DNA from 2 places in the Kluyvera sp. NPDC087067 genome. Region 2 is predicted to be linked to the other one. Evidence: predicted binding sites of a transcription regulator. Region 2 holds the regulator's gene; the other holds the start of a gene.

Region 1 (12,681 bases), on a different contig from region 2:
ATAATTGTATGTTTGTACGTTTACTCAAGGTTTGTTTTCTTATTGTCTTGGGTATCTATACCCCGATGGCTGTTTCTGGAATTGTGGTCGGTGGAACGCGTGTTATTTATGCGAGTGATAAACCTGATACCACGATTTCTATCTACAATAAAGAGACGCAACTTCCTTACCTGATTCAATCCTGGGTTGACCCATTTAGTAAGGAAGATAAAACTAAGTCGCCGTTTACGGTCATTCCGCCTGTTTCACGAATTGAAGCGGGCCAGGAAAAGATATTGCGTATTGTCAAAACGACGGGGGAGTTGCCGAAAGACCGTGAGTCTGTTTTTTGGTTGAATGTTAAAAACATTCCCCCATCTGGCGCTAGTGATGGAGCAGGTACGCTTGAGATTGCGATAAAAACGCGTATCAAACTGTTCTGGCGTCCGTCCTCGATTAAGATTGTACCGGAGCAGGCCTACAAACAAATAAAATGGCAGTTGCAAGGTAATACCTTAGTGATGGAAAACCCTACGCCTATCCACGTTAACATAATGGACGTCTCTATGGGTGGCAAAGATATTCCACTTAATATGATTAAGCCGTTTGAAACATTAACGTTGCCAATACCTAAAGGAGCGGCAGGGCACGAATTGGTTTGGCGTTATATTAATGATTACGGTGCGATTAGCGAACCGATTAAACAAGCGCTTTGATCGCCTGATAAGGATATCTGTATGAAAACATCGCGTCTCTGTATTATGCTGCTATCAGGCGCATGTTTGGGGGGAGCTTTTCCGGTTCTGGCGAGCGACAGCCTTTTTAATCCCAGACTTCTGGAACTTGATCACCCGGTTGAAAATATTGACATTCGTCAGTTCAATCGATCCAACGCGCTACCTGCGGGAACCTATAAAGTTGATGTTATTATCAACGGAAAAATGTTTGAGCGGCAAGATATCGTGTTTGAACAGGATACGCCGGATGCTGAATTGCATCCTTGTTTTGTCGCGGTCAAAAATGTTTTGGCTTCTTATGGTGTAAAGGTTGATGCAATTAAATCACTCAATAGCATTAACAATACCTCATGTATTAACCCTTCCACCCTTATTGAAGGTTCAAGCTGGCAGCTTGATGCGAATAAATTAGCGTTAAATATTTCCATTCCCCAAATTTATCTTAATGTCGCGGCCTATGATTACATTAGCCCCTCCCGCTGGGATGAAGGCATCAATGCAATGATGGTGAATTATGATTTTTCAGGTTCCCACACCGTCAAATCGAACTATGAAGATGGCAATGACGACACCTACTTTTTAAACCTGCGTAATGGCGTGAATATCGGCGCATGGCGTTTGCGGAACTACAGTACGTTAAGCTCACTGGATGGCCAGACTGAATATCATACTATTAATAGTTATGTTCAGCGTGATATTGCTGTCCTACGCAGCCAGATAATGGTGGGGGATACGTGGACTGCCAGCGATCTCTTTGATAGTACTCAGGTTCGTGGCGTGCGGTTATACACCGATAATGAGATGCTGCCGTCGAGTCAAAATGGTTTTGCTCCAACCGTTCGCGGGATCGCGAAAAGTAATGCCACCGTTATTATCAAGCAAAATGGTTATGTGATTTACCAGTCTGCGGTGCCCCAGGGGGCATTTGAAATTACCGATCTCAACACCACCAGCGCCGGTGGCGACCTGAATGTGACAATAAAAGAAGAAGACGGTAGCGAACAACGTTTTACCCAACCTTATGCATCGCTTGCGATCCTTAAACGCGAAGGACAAACCGATTTCGACATTAGCGCTGGCGAAATTCGTGATGCAAACGGCTATACCCCGAATGTGATTCAGGCGCAGATCATGCATGGCTTTTCGGGCGGAGTGACCCTGTATGGGGGGATGCAGCTTGCTGAAGATTATACTTCTGCGGCGCTGGGCGTGGGAAAGGACATGGGCGCTTTGGGCGCGGTTTCCGTCGATATAACTCATGCCCACTCGCAATTTGATAGTGGTGAAAATGAGGACGGACAATCTTACCGCTTTCTTTACTCCAAACGTTTTGATGAGACAAATACGAACTTCCGTCTGGTCGGTTATCGTTATTCCACCGAAGGCTATTATACCCTGAACGAATGGGCTTCCCGGCAAGCGGATGACCAGAATTTCTGGATTACCGGTAATCAGCGGAGTCGGCTGGAAGGGACGTGGACGCAATATTTTGGCCGCGATTGGGGAAATATTTATTTGACGCTCAGCCGTCAGGAATACTGGAAAACGGATGCTGTCGACCGACTCATACAGCTTGGCTACAGCAATCGATGGCGACAAATATCGTGGAGCCTGTCGTGGAACTATCTGGATTCAACGACGCGTTATTCGAACGATGCCCAGTCAGGTAACGATAATAATGAAGGGAATGAGCAGATTTTTATGCTGTCGGTCTCTATCCCACTTTCTGGCGCAATGGAAAATAGTTATGCCAGTTATTCATTAACGCAGAATAACCATAACGAAAGCACCATGCAGGCGGGTTTAAGCGGTACGATGCTGGAAGATAATAATCTTTCATGGAACGTGCAAGAGTCGTGGTTGAGCACGCCAGAAGATAGCTACAGCGGCAATATGGGGGCCACTTACTCGGGTACCTACGGGGCGGTAAATGGCAGCTATTCCTGGAGTCGTGATTCGCAACGTTTAGATTATGGTGCCAGAGGGGGAATTCTGGTTCATGGCGATGGCGTGACCTTCTCCCAGGAGCTAGGCGAAACGGTCGCTCTGGTGAAAGCCCCCGGCGCTGATGGATTGTCTATCGAAAACGCCACGGGTGTCGCGACCGATTGGCGGGGATACACCGTAAAAACGCAACTCAGTCCTTATGATGAAAACCGGATCGCCATCGACGGCAACTATTTTTCCAAAGCGAATATTGAATTAGATAACACGGTTATCAATCTTGTTCCCACTCGCGGTGCTGTCGTTAAGGCCGAGTTTGCGACGCGTATCGGCTACCGCATTCTGTTTAATATACATCTGGCAAATGGCCAGCCTGCCGCCTTTGGTTCAATGGCAAAAGCGGAACTGGAGTCGGGCACCGTGACGGGCATTGTGGGTGACAATGGCGAGCTTTATCTCTCAGGAATGCCCGAGCAGGGCGAGCTGTCTCTAAGCTGGGGTGAGTCTGCCAAACAAAACTGTGTCGCCACTTATCATCTATCCGATAAACCCCATGATGCGAGTTTGATTCAGCTGGATGCAATCTGTCGCTAAGGAATAGCTATGTTTAAAATACTCCCAATCTTACTGTTATTATTTTTTAGTTGGTCCAGTTTTGCGGATGATGGTATTTGTCATAATGCCGATGGTGAAACCAATGTGCTTAATTTATCATTCGGAACCGTCAATGTTTCCGCGGCCAACAACCTGGCGGGATATACCGTTAAGGACGCGCTAACTACTACGCTTTCGTCTTATCCTGTCCGCTGTCACTGCGACCCGGAGCATAATGATGACGGCGCTTTTTATGAGATTTTCTATATTGGCGATCCCGCTCCCGGCCTTGTGGAGGATCGCGTCATTGATGATCAGCAGTATTATATTCTCAATGAATATCTTTCTATTGGGGTGAAGGTCTTTATCATTAATAATGATTACGCAAACCTGCCTTTTGATCATTTATCAAATAAAGTTACCGATCCACAACATTCTTGTGGTCCAAGAAATGATGGACGCCAGATTTATCTGGACTCCGGTCGTTCGGCAAAAATATCGTTTAACCTACGTCATTCCGTCACTGGCATAACCTCGATTCCGCGTACAGAAGTCGCATGGATATACGCGGGGATTAATAACTACTATCCCCGTACTACGCCGGTCTCAAAAGTTACCATTATGGGAAGCCTGATTGCGCCTCAGAATTGCGAAATGACGCCTGGGCAAACCATTGATGTTGACCTGGGAAAAATGAATGCTGGCGATTTCTCCACTACGCCCGGCGCAGTGGTGCCAGGCAAAAAAGTCAAAACCGTCGTCAAAGTGTCCTGCTTAGGGATGACCGATGTCAGAGATTCCGAGTTTGTTCAGGCCTCAATGGTGGCCGTCGACAGAAGCCCGGATGCTTCCATGATTGCGACCACCAACCCGGATGTGGGCATAAAAATTTATGACAAAAATGGCAGCCAGATCCGCGTTGACGGGGGAATGTTACCGGCGGATATGAGCGCGATTAGCCGATTAGGCGCGACCGATGGTAGCGTGACGTTTTACTCCACGCCGGCCAGCATGACAGGCAAGAGACCCGCGGCGGGCGAGGAATTTACCGCTGATGCGACCTTAATTATCGAATTTACCAACTGATCTTTCGCGGCTGTTTATGACAGCCGCTGTCATATTTGTGCCTTTCCATGCTGACGCGGCCTAAAAAGCCGCTATTCCTCCTGTGAAAATATCTCTATTTTTCAATTGATTAGATTCTTGCTATCCCTTGTCATTAAACTGTCATAAACATTACATATAACTGTCACCTGATTGTCCTACTTTGCTCCTCGTAAACACAAAACAACACTTTACGAATTCTTGCAGGAGACATTATGAAAGTTATGCGTACCACTGTCGCAACTGTTGTCGCCGCGACCTTATCGATGAGCGCTTTCGCCGCAAATGCAGCCGCAAGCCTGACGGGTGCCGGTGCAACCTTCCCTGCGCCGGTGTATGCCAAATGGGCAGATACCTACAACAAAGAAACCGGTAATAAAGTTAACTATCAGGGTATCGGTTCCTCCGGCGGCGTAAAACAAATCACTGCAAATACCGTTGATTTCGGCGCATCTGATGCACCACTGTCTGACGAAAAACTGGCTCAGGAAGGCCTGTTCCAGTTCCCAACCGTCATTGGCGGTGTGGTACTAGCCGTTAACATCCCAGGCCTGAAATCAGGTGAGCTGGTGCTGGACGGTAAAACGCTGGGTGATATCTACCTCGGCAAAATTAAGAAGTGGGATGATGAAGCCATCACCAAACTGAACCCGGGCATTAAGCTGCCTTCGCAGAACATCGCCGTGGTGCGCCGTGCTGATGGTTCCGGTACTTCCTTCGTTTTCACCAGCTATCTGGCGAAAGTGAACGACGAGTGGAAATCTAAAATCGGTGCCGGTTCTACCGTTAACTGGCCGACCGGTCTGGGCGGTAAAGGCAACGATGGTATCGCCGCTTTCGTACAGCGTCTGCCGGGCTCCATTGGCTACGTTGAATACGCTTATGCGAAGCAGAACAACCTGGCTTACACCAAACTGATTTCTGCCGATGGCAAAGCGGTTAGCCCGACGGAAGAAAACTTCGCCAACGCCGCAAAAGGCGCTGACTGGAGCAAATCCTTCGCTCAGGACCTGACCAACCAGAAAGGTGAGGGCGCATGGCCAATTACCTCCACCACCTTCATTCTGGTCCACAAAGATCAGAAGAAACCTGAGCAAGGCGCTGAAGTACTGAAGTTCTTTGATTGGGCTTACAAAAACGGTGGCAAACAGGCGAATGACCTCGACTATGCTAGCTTGCCAGACAGCGTGGTTGAGCAGGTTCGTGCTGCATGGAAAACCAACGTAAAAGATAGCAGCGGTAAAGCGCTGTACTGATTACGGTCGCCCGGCGGTGACGCCGGGCATCTGTAAACGTCGTCGCAGATTTTAAATAGAAAGAGTAATTTATGGCTGCAACCAAGCCTGCTTTTAACCCACCGGGTAAAAAGGGTGACATGATATTCAGCGCGCTGGTCAGACTGGCTGCGCTGATTGTGCTATTGATGTTGGGCGGGATTATCGTCTCTCTTATCATCTCTTCCTGGCCCAGCATGGAGAAGTTTGGCTTCGCCTTCCTGTGGACCAAAGAGTGGGATGCGCCGAATGACATCTATGGTGCATTAGTCCCGATTTACGGCACCATTGTGACCTCCGTTATCGCGTTGCTGATCGCCGTTCCGGTGAGCTTCGGTATCGCACTCTTCCTGACTGAACTGGCTCCTAACTGGCTTAAACGCCCGCTAGGCATTGCGATTGAACTGCTGGCGGCTATCCCCAGTATTGTTTACGGCATGTGGGGCCTGTTTATCTTTGCGCCGCTGTTTGCGACCTATTTCCAGGAGCCGGTGGGCAATATTCTCTCTAACGTTCCGTTTGTCGGCGCACTGTTCTCCGGCCCGGCGTTTGGTATCGGTATTCTGGCGGCAGGGGTTATCCTCGCCATCATGATCATCCCGTACATTTCTGCCGTTATGCGTGACGTTTTTGAACAGACTCCGGTGATGATGAAAGAGTCGGCCTACGGCATCGGCTGCACCACCTGGGAAGTTATCTGGCGTATCGTCCTGCCGTTTACCAAAAACGGGGTGATTGGCGGCGTGATGCTGGGGCTTGGTCGCGCGCTGGGTGAAACCATGGCGGTGACCTTTATTATCGGTAACACCTACCAGCTTGATAGCGCCTCGCTGTATATGCCGGGCAACAGTATTACCTCCGCGCTGGCGAATGAATTTGCTGAAGCGGAATCGGGCCTGCATGTTGCTGCGCTGATGGAACTGGGTCTGATCCTGTTCGCGATTACCTTTATCGTTCTGGCGGCATCGAAGCTTATGATTATGCGCCTGGCAAAAAATGAAGGGGCACGCTCATGACGACGCTGGAAATGCAAAACACCGCAGCGCTGGCGGAGTCTCGCCGCAAAATGCAGGCGCGTCGTCGCATGAAGAACCGCATCGCGCTGACGCTGTCGATGGCGACAATGATCTTCGGCCTGTTCTGGCTGGTGTGGATCTTAATGGCCACCATTACCCGCGGTATCGACGGAATGTCGCTGGCGCTGTTTACCGAAATGACGCCACCACCGAACACGGCGGGCGGCGGTCTGGCAAACGCCCTGGCAGGCAGCGGCCTGCTGATCCTGTGGTCGACCGTTATCGGAACGCCGCTGGGCATTCTGGCGGGCATTTATCTGGCCGAATACGGACGTAAATCCTGGTTGGCTGAAGTCATCCGCTTTATTAACGACATCCTGCTCTCCGCGCCGTCTATCGTCGTGGGTCTGTTCGTCTACACCATCGTGGTGGCGCAGATGCAGCACTTCTCCGGCTGGGCGGGCGTGATTGCGCTGGCGCTGTTACAGGTGCCGATCGTCATTCGTACCACTGAGAACATGCTGAAACTGGTGCCGGATAGCCTGCGTGAAGCGGCGTACGCGCTGGGTACACCGAAGTGGCGGATGATCTCAGCGATTACGCTAAAAGCCTCTATCTCCGGGATTATGACCGGGATCCTGCTGGCTATTGCGCGTATTGCCGGTGAAACCGCGCCGCTGCTGTTTACCGCGCTCTCCAACCAGTTCTGGAGCACCGACATGATGCAGCCTATTGCTAACTTGCCGGTCACCATATTTAAATTTGCCATGAGCCCGTTTGCCGAGTGGCAGCAGCTGGCCTGGGCCGGGGTGCTGATTATCACGCTGTGCGTACTGCTGCTGAACATTCTGGCGCGCGTCGTTTTCGCGAAGAAGAAACACGGTTAAGTTTAATACCTTGCCGGATGGCGGCGTGAACGCCTTATCCGGCCTACGGTTGACATATAGTAGGCCTGAAAGCTGCGCGCCATCAGGCATGATGAGGAAGAGATTGAGATGAGTATGGTGAACACAACTCCGGGTAAGATTTCAGTACGCGATCTGAACTTCTACTACGGCAAATTCCATGCCCTGAAGAACATCAACCTGGATATCGCCAAAAACCAGGTCACCGCGTTTATCGGCCCGTCAGGCTGCGGTAAATCGACGCTGCTGCGTACCTTCAACAAAATGTTTGAACTGTACCCGGAGCAGCGCGCAGAAGGTGAAATTCTGCTGGATGGCGACAATATCCTGACCAATACCCAGGATATCGCGCTGCTGCGCGCTAAAGTGGGGATGGTGTTCCAGAAGCCGACGCCGTTCCCGATGTCGATTTATGACAACATCGCCTTTGGCGTGCGTCTGTTTGAAAAGCTCTCCCGCACCGATATGGATGAGCGCGTTCAGTGGGCGTTGACCAAAGCCGCATTATGGAATGAAACCAAGGATAAGCTGCACCAGAGCGGATACTCTCTGTCTGGTGGTCAGCAGCAGCGTCTGTGCATTGCGCGCGGGATTGCGATCCGCCCGGAAGTTCTGCTGCTGGATGAGCCGTGTTCCGCGCTGGATCCTATCTCTACCGGACGCATTGAAGAGCTCATCACCGAGCTCAAAGAGGATTACACCGTCGTTATCGTGACCCACAACATGCAGCAGGCGGCACGTTGCTCCGACCACACGGCGTTTATGTACCTGGGCGAGCTGATTGAGTTCAGCAACACGGACGATCTGTTCACCAAGCCCGCGAAAAAACAAACCGAAGATTACATCACTGGCCGTTACGGTTGATTTGGAGTTAACCATGGACAACCTCAATCTTAATAAACATATTTCCGGCCAGTTCAACGCAGAACTGGAAAGTATCCGTACCCAGGTGATGACCATGGGCGGCATGGTAGAGCAGCAGCTTTCTGATGCGATTACCGCGATGCACAACCAGGATAGCGAGCTGGCAAAACGCGTCATTGAAGGCGATAAACACGTCAACATGATGGAAGTCGCGATTGATGAAGCCTGTGTGCGCATCATCGCTAAACGTCAGCCGACGGCGAGCGACCTGCGTCTGGTGATGGCGATTATCAAAACTATCGCGGAGCTGGAACGTATTGGCGACGTTGCTGACAAAATCTGTAGCACGGCGCTGGAGAAATTCTCTCATCAGCATCAGCCGCTGCTGGTGAGCCTGGAATCGCTCGGCCGCCACACCGTGCAGATGCTGCACGACGTGCTGGATGCGTTTGCCCGTATGGATCTCGACGAAGCGGTGCGAATCTACCGCGAAGACAAGAAAGTTGACCAGGAGTATGAGGGCATCGTGCGTCAGCTCATGACCTATATGATGGAAGACCCGCGCACGATCCCAAGCGTGTTGACCGCGCTGTTCTGCGCCCGTTCTATCGAGCGTATCGGTGACCGCTGCCAGAATATCTGTGAATTTATCTTCTATTTCGTGAAGGGGCAGGATTTCCGCCACGTGAATAGCGATGAGCTGGATAAGCTGCTGGCGGGGAAAGCGCCGAAGGAGTAACGGTGCAGATTGCCGGATGGCGGCTTCGCCTTATCCGGCCTACACCCACGGGTAGCTATTGTGCACACCCGGGCACATTGCCGGATGGTAGCCCGGGCGAGCGAATTGCGACCCCGGGAACGGCTCGATGCTAACCCTCGCGAAATTCCCGGCGGCGCTGCGCTACCCGATTGTTGATCGTTAACCGACGATATCCCATCCACGCGCTTTCCACAGCGCAGGCAGCTGTGCCAAATCGGTAAACGTCGTCACCTTCGGGTGATCGATAGGTTTGTTGTGCGGATCGGCGCAAAAATAGAACACCTCCATCCCCGCATCAATCCCTGACTGCGCGCCCGCGCTTGAATCGTCGACCAGAATGCAGTTCTCCACGTTAACATTCATCGCTTTTGCCGCGTGGAACATCAACGCCGGATCGGGCTTCCAGCGCTGGATATCGTAGCCGCTGAACAATTTGTCCGGGAAATGATGCAACATACCGAGTTTCCCCAAAGAGTGCTGCATTTTGCTGACCGGGCCGTTTGATACGATGCACATCGGGATATTGACGGCCTCGACCAAGGCGTTAGCCCCGGCAATGACTTCCAGTTCTGTATCAAAAAGGCGTGCGACCTCGGCGCGATAAACCGGTTCTAAGTCCGCTTTTGCCAGGTTTGTCCCACGCTCAGCGTTAATGATGTCGATGATCTCGTAGAGCTTAACGCCCTTGAAACGCTTAAAGGTCTCTTCCAGATCGAGCGTGATGCCAAATGTCTGGAACATATGGACGTAGGCTCGTGAACAGATCACCTCGCTGTCGACCAGCGTGCCATCACAGTCGAAAAAAACCGCTTCAACTCCGGACATGTCATTTCCTTTTTAACAAGTTTAACGTTTACGTAATGCTGAATTGAGAGACGCAATCGTTGCCGTATAAGCAAAATCAATGAAAAAAAGTATCTCACAACCGCGCCTATTGTCGCATTTTGGTATAGGATAGCGACGAATTTTCCTTCCTTTGTCTGCGGAAATTGATAATGAGTCAACAACACACCACCCCGGCTTCCGGTCAGGGGATACTCGAGCGCGTGTTTAAACTGCGCGAACACGGCACTACGGCACGTACCGAAGTGATCGCCGGTTTTACCACCTTCCTGACGATGGTCTATATCGTTTTCGTTAACCCGCAAATTCTGGGCGTGGCAGGAATGGACACCAGCGCGGTGTTTGTCACCACCTGTCTGATTGCCGCACTGGGCAGTATCCTGATGGGCGTGTTCGCCAACCTGCCGGTGGCGCTGGCGCCAGCGATGGGGCTGAACGCCTTCTTCGCGTTCGTGGTGGTGCAGGCAATGGGCCTGCCGTGGCAGGTGGGCATGGGCGCCATCTTCTGGGGCGCAATTGGTCTGCTGCTGTTGACGATTTTCCGCGTACGTTACTGGATGATTGCCAATATCCCGGTGAGCCTGCGAGTGGGCATCACCAGCGGTATCGGTCTGTTCATCGGCATGATGGGGCTGAAAAACGCCGGCGTTATCGTCGCCAACCAGGATACGCTGGTTTCTATCGGTAACCTGACCTCCCACAGCGTTCTGTTGGGCGTGCTGGGCTTCTTTATTATTGCGATTCTGGCCTCGCGTAACATTCACGCGGCGGTGCTGGTGTCGATTGTTGTGACTACCCTGCTGGGCTGGATGCTGGGCGATGTGCACTATAGCGGCATCGTTTCTGCGCCACCGAGTATCACCACCGTGGTCGGTCATGTTGACCTCGCCGGGTCGTTCAATTTAGGTCTGGCAGGCGTTATCTTCTCCTTTATGCTGGTCAACCTTTTCGACTCCTCAGGGACGCTGATTGGTGTAACCGATAAAGCGGGTCTGGCGGATGAGAAAGGCAAGTTTCCACGCATGAAACAGGCTCTGTTTGTCGACAGCGTCTCCTCAGTTGCCGGGTCTTTCATTGGCACCTCTTCCGTCACCGCATATATCGAATCATCCTCTGGTGTTTCCGTCGGTGGACGTACCGGTCTGACTGCGGTCGTGGTCGGCCTGCTGTTCTTGTTGGTGATTTTCCTGTCGCCGCTGGCGGGAATGGTGCCGGGCTATGCGGCTGCGGGTGCGCTGATTTACGTTGGGGTACTGATGACCTCAAGTCTGTCACGCGTGAAGTGGGACGATCTGACTGAAGCGGTTCCGGCGTTTATTACCGCCGTGATGATGCCGTTTAGCTTCTCGATCACCGAAGGTATCGCGCTGGGCTTCATCTCTTACTGCGTGATGAAAATCGGTACCGGTCGCTTCCGCGACCTCAGCCCGTGCGTGATTATCGTCGCACTGCTGTTTGTCCTGAAGATTGTGTTTATCGACGCAAAATAACAGGTATCCCGGACGAGGCGTGAAACGCCGACTCCGGGGGATTCACCCGGCCAACCGGGTGAATCAATCAAAGCCCGAACTTAAGCTTTAACCCGCTGAATATACTCGCCAAATGCGGTCAATTGACCGGTCAGATGATCCAACGTTCCCTGCTCAATCACTTCACCCAACTGCGGGTCGACCTTATTCTGAATCACGCCGCCCATAAACTCAGGCTTGTTCATCACCATGGCATCAAGGAACACCAGGATCTGACGCAGATGGTACTGACAACGCGCACCGCCGATTGCACCCATTGAGCTGGTCTGAATCAGCACCGGTTTACCGGCAAGGGGTTGATCCGGCAGGCGAGAAAGCCAATCGATGGCGTTCTTCAGGCCGCCCGGTACCGAGTAGTTGTACTCTGGGGTCACGATAACTACGCCGTCAGCCTGGCGAATTTGCTCAGCCAGCGCTTCAACGCTCTGTGGGAAACCGTCCTGCTCCTGGACATCCGCATCATACAATGGGATATCACCAATCGACGGGAGCGGGGAGACGCTCATGCCAGCCGGGGCAATTTTTGGCAGGGTGCGAGCGACCATACCGTTGAATGAAGCTTTGCGCAGGCTTCCCAATAAAGTAACTACTTTCAACTCGTTAGACATGATTACTCCTTTGTATCATGAAGCTGGATTCCAGCCGAATCAGTTGAGTATAAGCGCTTTCTCTGTCGGTAGGCTGGTGAATCTCATCACCCGCGCTGAGGGTTCATTGGCGCGCGTCAACGCATCCGGCAGGCTGCGCCAGCCATATTTACCATCGAATTCCCATACTTTGAGCTTATCAATAGAAGGTGACGCGGCCAGCGACCACACCAGAACATCCTCGGCATCGCAGATGACTTCGAGCTGGTCGGTATTCGCGCTGCGTAAGCGGCCAGAGCCGGGGAGAAGCTGGAGAGTTCGTGGGGAGTCGAGATGGATATCGCCGGTCATTTTGAGCACGCTCTGGCGTAGGGCAACCAGCTGTACGCGCGCTTCATGCGGGTCACTTTGATTATTAATCCACAATTGCTCATTGCTGGTGAATTGATAGTTTTCCAGCATCGATGCCTGCGGCGTGTTGCGCAGTACGTGCAGCAACTCCATATCCAGGCCGCATCGGCCTTCGGTAGTTAGCGCGACGCCAA
Region 2 (12,681 bases):
CCGCGGTCCAGACGTGGGGGCCTGCCTGCAAGCCAACCATAGGAGGGAAAATGATGTTGCCTGCGCCAACAAACAGCGCAAAGGTCATAAAGCCCAGAGCGATGATGTCACGCGATTTCAATTGATGGGTCATATGTAACTACAGCCTGTGGATGTGGTGTTGTAAAACGAAAATTTATCGCGCCAGCGCCTGTGGAATGATGCAGAGGAAACCAACGACAAACTTAGCGGGATATGCTCCCTTCGCGATGTAAAGAAGAATAGTTTTTTGATTTACCGCGAATTAACAGTCTGTTCGTGACTGTCTGGTGGGCAATTTAAACGCTTATAACGTTTTAAAGCAACACGGGATCGTAAAACCAGATGATTATATTGATAGTGAATTTACAAGCAGACTTTTCAACTGGATTTAAGAAAAACATCTGGCTAATCATGCGAACAAAAAACAACCAGACGTTCGTTAATCAACCGACATTTCATTGACTGCAAAGCAAACAGACCAGCCGAGGCTGGTCTGTGGAAAGTTAAGCTGACAAGCACCGAATCAGCCGTCGTTTTTGGCAATTAAACGTTCCGGGAGCAGGAAGCTAAAGCAGGAACCTTTACCCAGCTCACTGGTGATATCCAACCGACTATCATGATGGTTAACCGCATGTTTCACTATCGCAAGCCCTAATCCGCTGCCGCCGGTTTGTCGCGAACGCGCCTTATCAACGCGATAGAAACGCTCGGTCAACCTCGGCAGATGCTCAGGCGAAATTCCCGGCCCATTATCAGACACGCTAAACAGCGCGCCGTGCGGCGCATGCTGCCAGCGTACGGTGATAACCGTACCTTCTGGCGTATGATTAACGGCGTTATACACCAGATTCGACATGGCGCTGCGCAATTGCTCCTCATTGCCCAGCACCTTTAGCGACTCATCAATATCGAAATGGAACTGATGCTGACGATGGCTTAAGGTCTGCGCTTCGCGTTCAACTACCCGCAGCATCATCGGCACATCAATTTTCTCATTGAGCGCCAGCACGGGTGATGCCTCAATTTTCGACAACGTTAGCAACTGCCTGACCAGCCCTTCCATCCGCTGAGTTTGCTCACGCATGGTGTGCAACGCTTTCTCACGTACCGAGCCTTCCAGCGGCTGCTCCTGCATCATCTCAAGATAGCCTTGCAGCACCGTCAGCGGCGTACGCAGCTCGTGGCTGACGTTAGCAAAGAAGTTACGCCGTGCGCCCTCAAGCTGGTGCATCTGGGTCACGTCCCGGGCGACCATCAGCAGCTGGCGGTCGGTATAAGGCATAATGCGAATTTCCAGATGGCGTCCGCTATTCAGCACCAGGTGCAGCGGCTTATGGAATTCACGCTTTTTAAGATGTTGCGTAAATTCAGGGTAACGCAGCAGGTTAAGAATATTTTGCCCGCTATCATCGGGCCAGCGAAGCCCCAACAACTGCTGGGCCAGGCCATTACACCAGAAAATCGCCCCTTCCTCAGTGGTCAGCACCACCGCATCCGGTAAGGATTCTGCGCCGCTGCGAAAACGCTTGATAAGATTACCCAGCTCACGGCGACGTTTCTTATTACGCAGCTGCATCTGGTTAAGTCCGTACAGCAGCGGTTCCCAGCTACCGCGCCCCGGCGGCGGGGTCATGCTTCTATCAACCCACAGCCACCAGGAAAGGCGCAGTAAATTCCAGAAATGCCAGATGAGCAGCCCGGTCACCGCCGCCAGTAAAAACCACGGCAGATAACCGAATACCAGTCCTAGTACCACGGCCGGGAAGCAGCACAGCAGCAGCTCCAGAACCAGCCTTTTCCATGACAGCCGTTCCAGCACGGGTCACACTCCTGTCAACAATTAGAAACGGGTGGAAAAACGATAACCCGTGCCGCGAACAGTTTGCACCATGCGGTCATGACCACTGTGTTCAAGCGCCTTGCGCAGGCGACGAATATGCACATCAACGGTTCTGTCTTCAACATAAACGTTAGTTCCCCAGACGTGGTTTAGCAGCTGTTCGCGGCTGTAGACACGTTCCGGGTGCGTCATAAAGAAATGCAGCAGTTTAAATTCCGTAGGCCCCATGTCCAGCGGGTTTTCGCCGGTCATGACGCGATGAGAAGTCGGGTCAAGGCTCAGCCCCTGCATCTCAATCACCTCTTCCACCGCCATCGGGGAAATCCGCCGCATGACGGCTTTTATGCGCGCCACCAGCTCTTTCGGTGAGAACGGCTTAGTGATGTAATCATCGGCCCCCGTCTCCAGCCCACGTACGCGATCTTCTTCTTCACCACGTGCCGTCAACATCACCACGGGAATATCTCGGGTTAGCGCTTCACGTTTGATATGCTTGATAAATTGCAGCCCAGAACCGCCCGGTAACATCCAGTCGAGCAGAATTAAGTCGGGCCAGGGTTCATTGAGTTTGTTGACAGCGCTGTCGTAATCTTCCGCTTCCACCGGCTGAAAACCGTTTTGCTCCAGAACGAAACACACCATTTCACGGATAGGTGCTTCATCTTCAACGACCAGAATACGTCTTGCCATTATTTGCCCTGTTTTTAGACATCAGTATTATATACGCCGTCATTATGCGTCAGATTTATGACAGTTTTATGATAAACATGACCGTGAGATGATAGCCCTTCACCGTTTATGACACACGGTATAAACATTCATCGAAATCTCTGTAGGTGAATGTTTATAATCAACTTTACGTCACTTTTCCCGGAACCGCTATGCGCATTATCCACACATCGGACTGGCACCTTGGCCAGAACTTTTACAGCAAAAGCCGCGCCGCTGAGCATCACGCGTTCCTGCAATGGCTGCTCGACACCGCAAAATCTGAGCAAGTTGACGCCATTATTGTCGCCGGTGATATCTTCGACACCGGCTCGCCACCGAGCTACGCGCGTGAGCTGTACAACCGATTTGTGGTCGATCTCCAGCAAACGGGCTGCCATCTGGTGGTGCTCGCGGGCAACCATGATTCCGTCGCCACGCTGAATGAATCCCGGGATATCCTGTCGTTCCTTAATACCACGGTCATTGCCAGCGCCGGTCATGCGCCCTTTATTTTAAATCTGCGCGACGGCACGCCCGGCGCCGTATTTTGCCCGGTGCCGTTCTTGCGACCGCGCGACATTATTACCAGCCAGGCGGGACTCTCCGCTCAGGAAAAACAGCGCCAGGTGCTGGAAAGCATTACCGAGTATTATCAGCAGCAATATCAGCAGGCCTGCGAACTGCGCGAGGATCGTCCGCTGCCGATTATCGCCAGCGGTCACCTGACCACCGTCGGCGCCAGCAAAAGCGATGCGGTACGCGACATTTATATTGGCACACTGGATGCGTTTCCGGCACAAAACTTCCCGCCGGCGGACTACATCGCGCTGGGTCATATCCATCGGTCACAGAAAATTGGCGGCAGCGAGCACATTCGTTACAGCGGGTCGCCTCTGTGTCTGAGTTTTGATGAAACCGGCAAAAGCAAAAGCGTCAATCTGGTCACTTTCGAAGGCGGAAAACTGGCTGAGGTCACGCCGCTTACCGTCCCGGTGACGCAGCCGTTGGCGGTGATCAAAGGTGATTTTGACAGCATTAGCGCGCAGTTAGCCGAATGGCGTAACGCACAAGCCGAACCGGCCACCTGGATTGATATCGAGATCGCCAGCGATGAATATCTTCACGACATTCAGCGCAAAATCCAGACGCTCACCGATGACCTGCCGGTGGAGGTGCTGCTGGTGCGCCGCAGCCGTGAACAGCGGCAGCGTATTCTGGCAAGTCAGGAGCGCGAAACCCTGAGCGAGCTGAGCGTCGAAGAAGTTTTCCACCGCCGACTGGCGCTGGAAACCCTTGAGGAAGAGCAACAACAGCGGCTGCACATGCTGTTTGTCCAAACGCTAAATGATTCTGGCGAGGAGGAACAGCCATGAAAATTCTCAGTCTGCGCCTGAAAAACCTCAACTCGCTTAAAGGCGAGTGGAAAATCGATTTCACTCAGGAACCGTTCGTCAGTAACGGCCTGTTTGCCATCACCGGCCCCACGGGCGCGGGGAAAACCACCTTACTCGACGCTATCTGTCTGGCGTTGTATCACGAGACGCCGCGGCTTAATACGGTGTCACAGTCGCAAAACGATCTGATGACCCGCGATACCGCTGAATGCCTGGCAGAAGTTGAATTTGAAGTTCAGGGCGTGGCCTACCGCGCCTTCTGGAGCCAGAACCGCGCCCGTAATCAGCCGGACGGGAATCTCCAGGCGCCGCGCGTAGAGCTAGCGCGTTGTGCGGATGGGCAGATTCTGGCCGATAAAGTAAAAGATAAGCTGGAGATGACGGCCTCCCTGAGCGGCCTGGACTACGGTCGCTTCACCCGCTCCATGCTGCTTTCGCAGGGTCAGTTCGCCGCTTTCCTGAATGCCAAACCGAAAGAGCGCGCCGAACTGCTCGAAGAGCTCACCGGCACCGAAATTTATGGTCAGATCTCAGCCCGGGTGTTTGAAAAGCATAAGCAAGCGCGCGGGGAATTAGACAAACTCCAGGCTCAGGCCAGCGGTATGGTGCTATTAAGCGAAGAGCAGCAGCAAACGCTGCATCAAAGTTTGCAGGCACTTACTAGCGAAGAAAAACAGCAGCAACATCAGCAGACTATCGCCACACAATATCAGCATTGGCTGGCGCGCCAGGCTGAGTTGACTGTGGATGCCAAAAAAAATCAGCAGGCGCTGGCAGAAACAGAACAGTCACTTATTGCAGCGCAGCCTCAGCTCACCGCCCTACAGCGCGCTCAACCCGCCGAGGCGCTGCGTCCACGCTGGACAAACATGCAAGAGCAGGCTGCCACCGTCGCCAAAACCGACCAGCTCATCGAGCAAGTGAATACTCGCTTACATGATGCCAGCCGACTCCGCGACCGGATCCGTTATACCGCCGAGCGTCAGAGCACAACGTTAAAGCAAACGCATAATGCACTTCTGCAATGGTTACACGAGCATGAAAGTATCCAGCGCTGGCAAGGCGAGCTGACCGGTTGGCGCAGCGCTTTCGCCCAGCAGGCTCGCGAGCGCACGCAGCTACAAAACCATGAGCTGCGGCTGCGCGAACGGGAAAAACAGTTAGCGCAATTGCCCGCGTCTACCTTAACGTTGACCCAGGATGAGCTGGCCGAGCAGGTTGCCCAACATGCCGCCACGCGTCCATTGCGTCAGCAGCTTAGCCGTCTGTATCCGCAGTTTATGCCCTTACAAGCTCGCCGCCAGCAGCTTGTCGAGGCCGGGCTTGTGCGTCAGCAGCAACTGGACAAACTGAATCAGGAACTCACTCAGCTGCGTCAGATATATAAAGATAAAAAGCAGCAGTTGAGCGACGTAAAGGCGATTTGTGAGCTGGAAGCGACCATTGTCCGTCTGGAAGCCGAACGTGCGCGTTTACAGCCGGGTGCGCCTTGTCCGCTTTGCGGCTCTACCCAGCATCCGGCGCTGGCGGAGTATCAGGCGCTGGCCCCCGACGCCAATAAAGCTCGCCGCGAGGTGCTGGAAAAAGAGGTCACTCGTCTGGCGGAGGACGGTGCAACGCTGCGCGCGCAGCTTGAAGCGCTGCAAAAACAACAGTTCAAAGACAATGATGAGCAAGCATCACTTTCTCAGCAGGAGCAAGTACTTACATCACAATGGCTTGAAACCACGCGCCTTCTGGCGATAACGCTGACGCCTTCGGACGATATCAGCGGCTGGTTAAGCGCGCAGGAAGAGGCCGAACAGCAACGCTATCAGCACAGCCAGCGGCTAGCGATTGAGGGGCAGATCCGCGAGCTTCAGGCACAGAAGAAACAGTTAAACGATGAATTGACGCAGCGTAGCGAAGCATTGGCACAAACGCTGTCGGCGTTCGGCATGACGCCGCCTGCCAGCGGTGAAGAATCGGCCTGGCTTGCCGCCCGCGAAGCGGAGATCCAACGCTTGCAGCAGCAGCAAAAGCAAAACCTGGATATTCAGCAACAATTGGCACAGATTCAGCCGCTACTTGAGACACTGCCTGCGGCGCAGATACCCGATGACGGTAGCCAGGCAAATCTTGACGGCTGGCAGCAAGTCCACAACGACTGCATCGCGCTGGAAAGCCAGCGGCAGACGCTGCAACAGCAGAAAACGCAGGAAAATGCGCGCCTACAGCAGGCCGAGCAGGCCTTCGATCAGGCGCTCGCCGATTCTCACTTTAGCAGCCGGGAGGCGTTTCTTGCCGCCCTGCTCGATGGTAATGAGCGTCAACGGCTGGAACAGCTTAAGCAATCGCTCGAGACTCAGCATCAGCAACGTCAGGCGCTTACCGCCCAGGTGCGAGAAGCGCTCGAGCGCCATCTTAGCCAGCGTCCGCAGGGTTTGCCCGCTGAGCTCACGCTTGAAGAGGTACAACAACAGCTGCAAACATTAGCCCGCCAGTTGCGTGAAAACAGCGAGCGTCAGGGGGAATTGCGCCAGCAGTTGAAGCAGGATAACGATAATCGCCAGCAGCAGCAGTCGTTACTAGTGGAGATTGAGCATGCTCAGGCCACGCTTGAAGACTGGGCGCATCTCAACGCGCTGATTGGCTCTAAAGAAGGGGATAAATTCCGTAAGTTCGCGCAAGGCTTAACCCTGGATAATCTGGTGTGGCTGGCGAATGAGCAGCTTAGCCGCCTGCACGGTCGCTATCTGCTCCAGCGCAAAGCCAGCGATGCGCTGGAGCTGGAAGTGGTGGATACGTGGCAGGCGGATGCGGTGCGCGATACCCGCACGCTATCGGGCGGCGAAAGCTTCCTGGTCAGCCTGGCCCTTGCGCTGGCGCTGTCGGATCTGGTGAGTCATAAAACCCGTATTGATTCACTCTTCCTCGATGAAGGTTTCGGCACGCTCGACAGTGAGACGCTGGACACGGCGCTCGACGCGCTGGATGCGCTGAATGCCAGCGGCAAGATCATTGGCGTCATTAGCCACGTTGAAGCGATGAAAGAACGGATTCAGGTGCAAATTAAAGTGAAGAAAATCAATGGGCTTGGGTATAGCCGGTTGGATAAGGTGTTTGCCGTCGACTAGGTGTCTTCCCGGCGGCGCTGCGCTTGGCCGGGCTACAATTGCATACGTAAATGTAGATACTGTGGGCATTGACAACATGTAGGCCTGATAAGCTACGCGCCATCAGGCATAACCGCGCACATTGCCGGATGGCGGCTATCCTTATCCGGCCTACACCAGTCGGTAGCCCGGGCGAGATGGTTACACCGACCCCGGGATCACGCAGGCCACAACCACGCCGCCCCGCGCACGCCGCTGGAATCACCATGCCGCGCTTTGCGAATCGGCGTCTCACATTCGCCGCCGAATACCCACGGTTTCACCAATGGCGGCACCGTTTCATACAACCGCTCAACGTTACTCATGCCGCCGGCCAGCACAATCACATCCGGGTCAAGAATATTGATAACATGCGCCAGCGCTTTAGCCAGTCGCTGTTCGTAGTGGCTAAACGCCAGCTTCGCCTGCGCGTCACCTTCGTCGATGCGCCGCATAATTTCAACGCCAGTCAACGTATTGCCGCTAAGACGGCGATAATCGGTGGCAAAGCCCGTGCCGGAAATAAAGGTTTCAAGACACCCCTGCTTTCCGCAGTAACACGGCACTTCTGCCCGATAACGCAGTTCGTCGTCGTTCATCCACGGCAGCGGATTATGGCCCCACTCGCCTGCCGTACCGTTCCCGCCGGTATGCACCCGACCGTTGATGGCGACACCTGCGCCACAGCCGGTGCCGATGATCACCGCGAATACGGTTTGTGCGCCCGCCGCCGCGCCGTCCACCGCCTCGGAAACCGCCATGCAGTTGGCATCGTTGGCTAAACGCACTTCGCGCCCCAGGCGACGGCTCAAATCTTTATCAAACGGTTGGCCGTTAAGCCAGGTCGAATTGGCATTCTTGACCACCCCGGTATAGGGCGAAATCGACCCCGGAATGCCTATCCCCACCGTGCCCGTTTCCCCGGTCGCTTTTTCAGCCAGAGAGACAAGATGGGCAATATTTTCAATCGTTTGCTGGTAATCACGCGGGGTTGGCAGGCGGTGGCGAAAAAGCTCCTCACCGGCATTGCTGAGCGCAATCACTTCTGTTTTTGTGCCACCTAAATCGATTCCAATTCGCATTCATTGCTCCTGTTTAAATCAATGCAAGGTCAGAGACAATTCGTTATCATTGCCCGCTGATTTAACGATAACACCGTGGAAATTATCATGCTGTGGTTCAAAAATTTAATGGTTTACCGTCTTAGCCGCGACGTTTCCCTGCGCGCAGCAGAGATGGAAAAACAGCTCGCTGAGATGACCTTTACCCCATGCGGCAGCCAGGATATGGCAAAAACCGGCTGGGTACCGCCGATGGGTTCACACAGCGATGCACTGACGCATGAAGTGAATGGTCAGATAATCGTCTGCGCCCGCAAAGAAGAGAAGATCCTTCCGTCCCCGGTGATTAAACAAGCTCTGGAAGCAAAGATCCAGAAGCTGGAAGCCGATCAGGGACGTAAGCTGAAAAAAACAGAAAAAGACTCGCTGAAGGATGAAGTGCTGCATTCCCTACTGCCGCGCGCGTTCAGCCGCTTTAGCCAAACCATGATGTGGATCGACACCGTTAACGATCTGATTATGGTCGACTGTGCCAGCGCCAAAAAAGCGGAAGATACGCTCGCGCTGCTGCGTAAAAGCCTCGGTTCGTTGCCGGTCGTACCGCTGACGATGGAAAATCCGATTGAGCTGACGCTGACCGAATGGGTTCGCTCCGGTACGGCGGCGCAAAGTTTCCAGCTGCTTGACGAAGCCGAACTCAAAGCCATTCTTGAGGATGGTGGCGTGATCCGCGCGAAGAAACAGGATCTGGTGTGCGATGAGATTGCGGTGCACATTGAAGCGGGCAAGCTGGTGACTAAGCTTGCGCTTGACTGGCAGCAGCGTATTCAGTTTGTGATGTGTGATGACGGTTCGATCAAGCGCCTGAAATTCTGCGACGAGCTGCGCGACCAGAATGAAGATATTGACCGTGATGATTATGCCCAGCGTTTTGACGCGGACTTTATTTTAATGACCGGCGAGCTGGCGGCATTGATTAAAAGTCTGGTCGAAGGATTGGGCGGCGAAGCCCAGCGCTAAACCTGCATTTCCCTTCCTGTCGCAACAGGAAGGGAATCCATTACAGATAGCGGCACAGATAAGACGTTGGCTCGGCGACCTCAAGATTAAACTCGCTGTGGCCCGGCACGTTGAACACATCTCCGGCGTTATAAACTTTCCATTCAATTTCCCCCGGCAACAGCACATTCAGCGCACCGCTAATGACGGTCATTTCTTCTGGCTGTGCGGTACTGAAAGTGTATTCGCCTTCTAACATCACACCGACGCTAGCACGACCCGTGCTGCTGCTGGTGAAACCGATGGATTTCACTTTTCCTTCAAAATAATCGTTGCTCTGAAGCATAAACCGGCCCTTATTGTCTTGTCGTAAAAAACCAATATAGGGTTGCGAACAGAAGCCTGTCACGCAAAATCATACGGTTAACATAATAATTCTGCGGCCAGTCTGGCGACTAGCACATTCGATAAGAGAACCGGAACATCCAGCGCCTTTTGTAGCAGATCCCGGTGGCGCTGGTCATAGCCAAGCGAGTCCAGCACCAGTACGTCTGCCCCTCGCTCCACTAATGAATTGCCCGCGGAAATCAGATGTTCATCGCTGTCACGGATAGGGTTTGCTAACGCGTAGTAGGGTGAGCTTGGCAGCATCTGCCATTTTTCCTGCTGCGCACTTAAAATCGCTTCAACCGGAACCAGCACTCCCACCTGGTGCCCTTCAACGATTGAGGCCACCAGCGGCGGAATAATTCGCTGAGGCTCTAAAAGCATGGCATTACGCGCCACCATGCCGCGCAGTTTGAAAGTATTGAGTAAAAGAATGACGTCATAGGACTGATTATCGAGAATTTCGATCACCGCCTGTAGGCTTTTCTCGACCTTCAGACGAGAAACTTCAACAAACTGGTTATCGTTTAACAGGACTAACAAGCGCTCTTCACCGGGATCTGGCGCATACTCCTCCATCACTTCCGCACGACTCATTTTCCCCAACAAGGTCATATGGGTAATTTGATCTTCCCTGATGTGCTCGGTTAAAAGCGGCAATACTTCACTGACGGGTACAACCCCAATCGTTAGAATCGCCATCGTTGCACTCATGTTATCTACCTTCTACCTTGCATTGTTCACTTCACACATAGCCACCTGGATGGATGAAAAATACCGCTCAAAAGCGTAGCAGTACATTCTTTAGCCTGAATGTAAAGATTCCAGTAATTTCCAGTACTCTCCTGATATAGATTGATTTTAACTTTTCTATAACATTAATAATAAGTAATAAATGTGATTTACGCCCGAAATAGCCACGAATAATTTATGGCTATTTCGGCAGGCAAAGCGGAAGGATAAGCGAGATTGAAGACGAAAAAAGCAGGTCTTTGTTAGCTTGCGGTCACCAGGGAAAGGGCGTTAAGGATAAGCGTGACCACCTGGTCAGGTGTTGCCGAGGCGTCAACAATATAATGGGCGGTTTCACGGTACAGCGCGTCACGCTGGGCCAGAACTTCAGCCACTTCTTCGCTGATTGGCTTGCCGGTAAGCGTAGGCCGCTGTTCAGCCTCTGGAAAGGCTTCCAGTCGACGGGCTAATATCGCTACCGGGGCATCAAGATAAACGACAATGCCATTTTGTCGCATAAACGCACGATTTTCCGCCGCAAGTATAATTCCCCCACCGGTGGCGACCACCGTTCCCGGCTGCGTAACGGATTTCAAGGTTTGCGTTTCACGGGCACGGAATCCCGGCCAGCCTTCTGCGGCCACAATTTCCGCGACGCTCATACCGGATTGCTGCTGCAGAGCGAGGTCGGTATCCACAAAGCGGAAATGGCAGGCATGGGTCAGCGCTTGGCCTATTGTTGTTTTTCCGCAGCCTCTGGCTCCGATAAGAAAAATAGGCTGTGTCATTACCTGGAATTCCCCCTGATGATGCGAATGTGCGGGACGAGCATTTGAAGCGTGGATCATATCACCAAACTAGTACACAAGTAAGTGTAAACCTAAGATTACAAGAAGAACGCGTTACGTTATTTATCGCCCATTCAGGCGGATAAAGAGCTCAACATAAGCGTAAAAAAAAGATGCCACATGGCGTAGCGCTAACAGTACATGAAATTATCTTGCTTTGACAAGCCAGTTAATGCGGCAAAGGTAGCACATTCTGGTATCAGAAATCCTGTCAACCGCGCTTCACGGCCAGCAACCATTTATCGAGTTCGGCGGCAAACTGCTGGCGGTCACGCTGAGAAAGTGCACTGGGGCCACCGGTTTGAATGCCGCTTGCGCGCATGGTGTCCATAAAATCGCGCAAGGTTAAACGCTCGCGGATTGTCGCATGGCTGTAGCGTTCGCCACGCGGGTTCAGAGCCGCACCGCCCTTTTCCAGCACCTCCGCGGCCAGCGGAATATCGGCAGTCACCACCAAATCACCCGGCTGGCACAGACGGACAATTTCATTATCCGCCACGTCGAAGCCCTGCGGCACGACCATGGATCGAATATAGCGCGATGGCGGCACGCGCAGATACTGGTTAGCCACCAGCACCAACTCAGTTTGCGTACGGTCTGCGGCGCGGTAAAGCACCTCTTTAATCACATTCGGACACGCATCCGCATCCACCCAAATCGTCATCAAGACTTCCTTTTACACGGGAACGTTAAGCGAGATTATACGGTAAGCCGCCGCAATGGCGTAATAAAGTGCGCGCCCGAGTCTCCCCGCAATGGTTCCCGCGCTGCAAATTGGATGAATTTGCGTGTATAACAGTAAACTACGTATAAAAACAGACTGAGGGAGAAACGTGATGGAGAAGAAAATTGGCTTCATTGGCTGCGGAAATATGGGCAAAGCCATTCTTGGCGGCCTGATTGCCAGTGGTCAGGTACTTCCTGGGCAGATTTGGGTCTATACGCCATCGCCGGATAAAGTAGCCGCGCTGCGCGATGAGTATGGCATTAACGCCTCGCAAAGCGCTCAGGAAGTGGCACAGGTAGCAGATATCGTCTTTGGGGCCGTTAAACCCGGCATTATGGTGAAGGTACTTAGCGAAATCGCCTCCAGCCTGAATAAAGATTCTCTGGTGGTGTCGATTGCCGCAGGCGTGACCTTAGAACAGCTGGCGCGGGCGCTGGGTCATGATCGTAAGATCATTCGTGCTATGCCGAATACCCCTTCACTGGTGAACGCAGGGATGACCTCCGTGACCCCGAATGCGCTGGTCACGCCGGAAGATATTGCCGACGTACTGAATATTTTCCGCTGCTTTGGCGAAGCGGAAGAGATTGCCGAACCGATGATTCATCCGGTCGTTGGCGTCAGTGGCTCCGCCCCGGCCTACGTGTTTATGTTTATCGAGGCGATGGCCGACGCCGCCGTGCTGGGCGGTATGCCGCGTAAGCAGGCATATAAGTTTGCCGCTCAGGCGGTAATGGGCTCCGCGAAGATGGTGCTGGAAACAGGCAAGCATCCCGGTGAGCTTAAAGACATGGTCTGTTCTCCAGGCGGTACAACGATTGAAGCGG

What was found. Region 2 encodes PhoB, which activates phosphate uptake and scavenging genes when phosphate is short. Its sites were predicted from a motif close to CTGTCATAAAACTGNCNNAT; they were not measured.
Region 1: the regulator PhoB is predicted to act here: its motif matches at 4,468-4,487, upstream of pstS (phosphate ABC transporter substrate-binding protein PstS).

What each region holds. Positions count from the first base shown of each region.
Region 1 covers NZ_JBIUZS010000005.1:362,694-375,374, reverse strand. Annotated here, with positions in the region: gene ACIPDS_RS15530 (fimbrial chaperone) at 9-695, shown strand; gene ACIPDS_RS15525 (fimbria/pilus outer membrane usher protein) at 717-3,254, shown strand; gene ACIPDS_RS15520 (fimbrial protein) at 3,264-4,340, shown strand; gene pstS (phosphate ABC transporter substrate-binding protein PstS) at 4,574-5,614, shown strand; gene pstC (phosphate ABC transporter permease PstC) at 5,686-6,648, shown strand; gene pstA (phosphate ABC transporter permease PstA) at 6,645-7,535, shown strand; gene pstB (phosphate ABC transporter ATP-binding protein PstB) at 7,644-8,417, shown strand; gene phoU (phosphate signaling complex protein PhoU) at 8,431-9,156, shown strand; gene yieH (6-phosphogluconate phosphatase) at 9,337-10,002, opposite strand; gene adeP (adenine permease AdeP) at 10,173-11,510, shown strand; gene ACIPDS_RS15480 (NADPH-dependent FMN reductase) at 11,591-12,157, opposite strand; gene ACIPDS_RS15475 (4'-phosphopantetheinyl transferase family protein) at 12,197-12,681, opposite strand, start outside.
Region 2 covers NZ_JBIUZS010000004.1:118,144-130,824, reverse strand. Annotated here, with positions in the region: gene brnQ (branched-chain amino acid transporter carrier protein BrnQ) at 1-133, opposite strand, end outside; gene phoR (phosphate regulon sensor histidine kinase PhoR) at 545-1,840, opposite strand; gene phoB (phosphate response regulator transcription factor PhoB) at 1,862-2,551, opposite strand; gene sbcD (exonuclease subunit SbcD) at 2,743-3,945, shown strand; gene sbcC (exonuclease subunit SbcC) at 3,942-7,082, shown strand; gene mak (fructokinase) at 7,280-8,182, opposite strand; gene rdgC (recombination-associated protein RdgC) at 8,270-9,181, shown strand; gene ppnP (pyrimidine/purine nucleoside phosphorylase) at 9,222-9,506, opposite strand; gene ACIPDS_RS12155 (AroM family protein) at 9,584-10,261, opposite strand; gene aroL (shikimate kinase AroL) at 10,543-11,067, opposite strand; gene ACIPDS_RS12145 (YaiI/YqxD family protein) at 11,339-11,791, opposite strand; gene proC (pyrroline-5-carboxylate reductase) at 11,964-12,681, shown strand, end outside.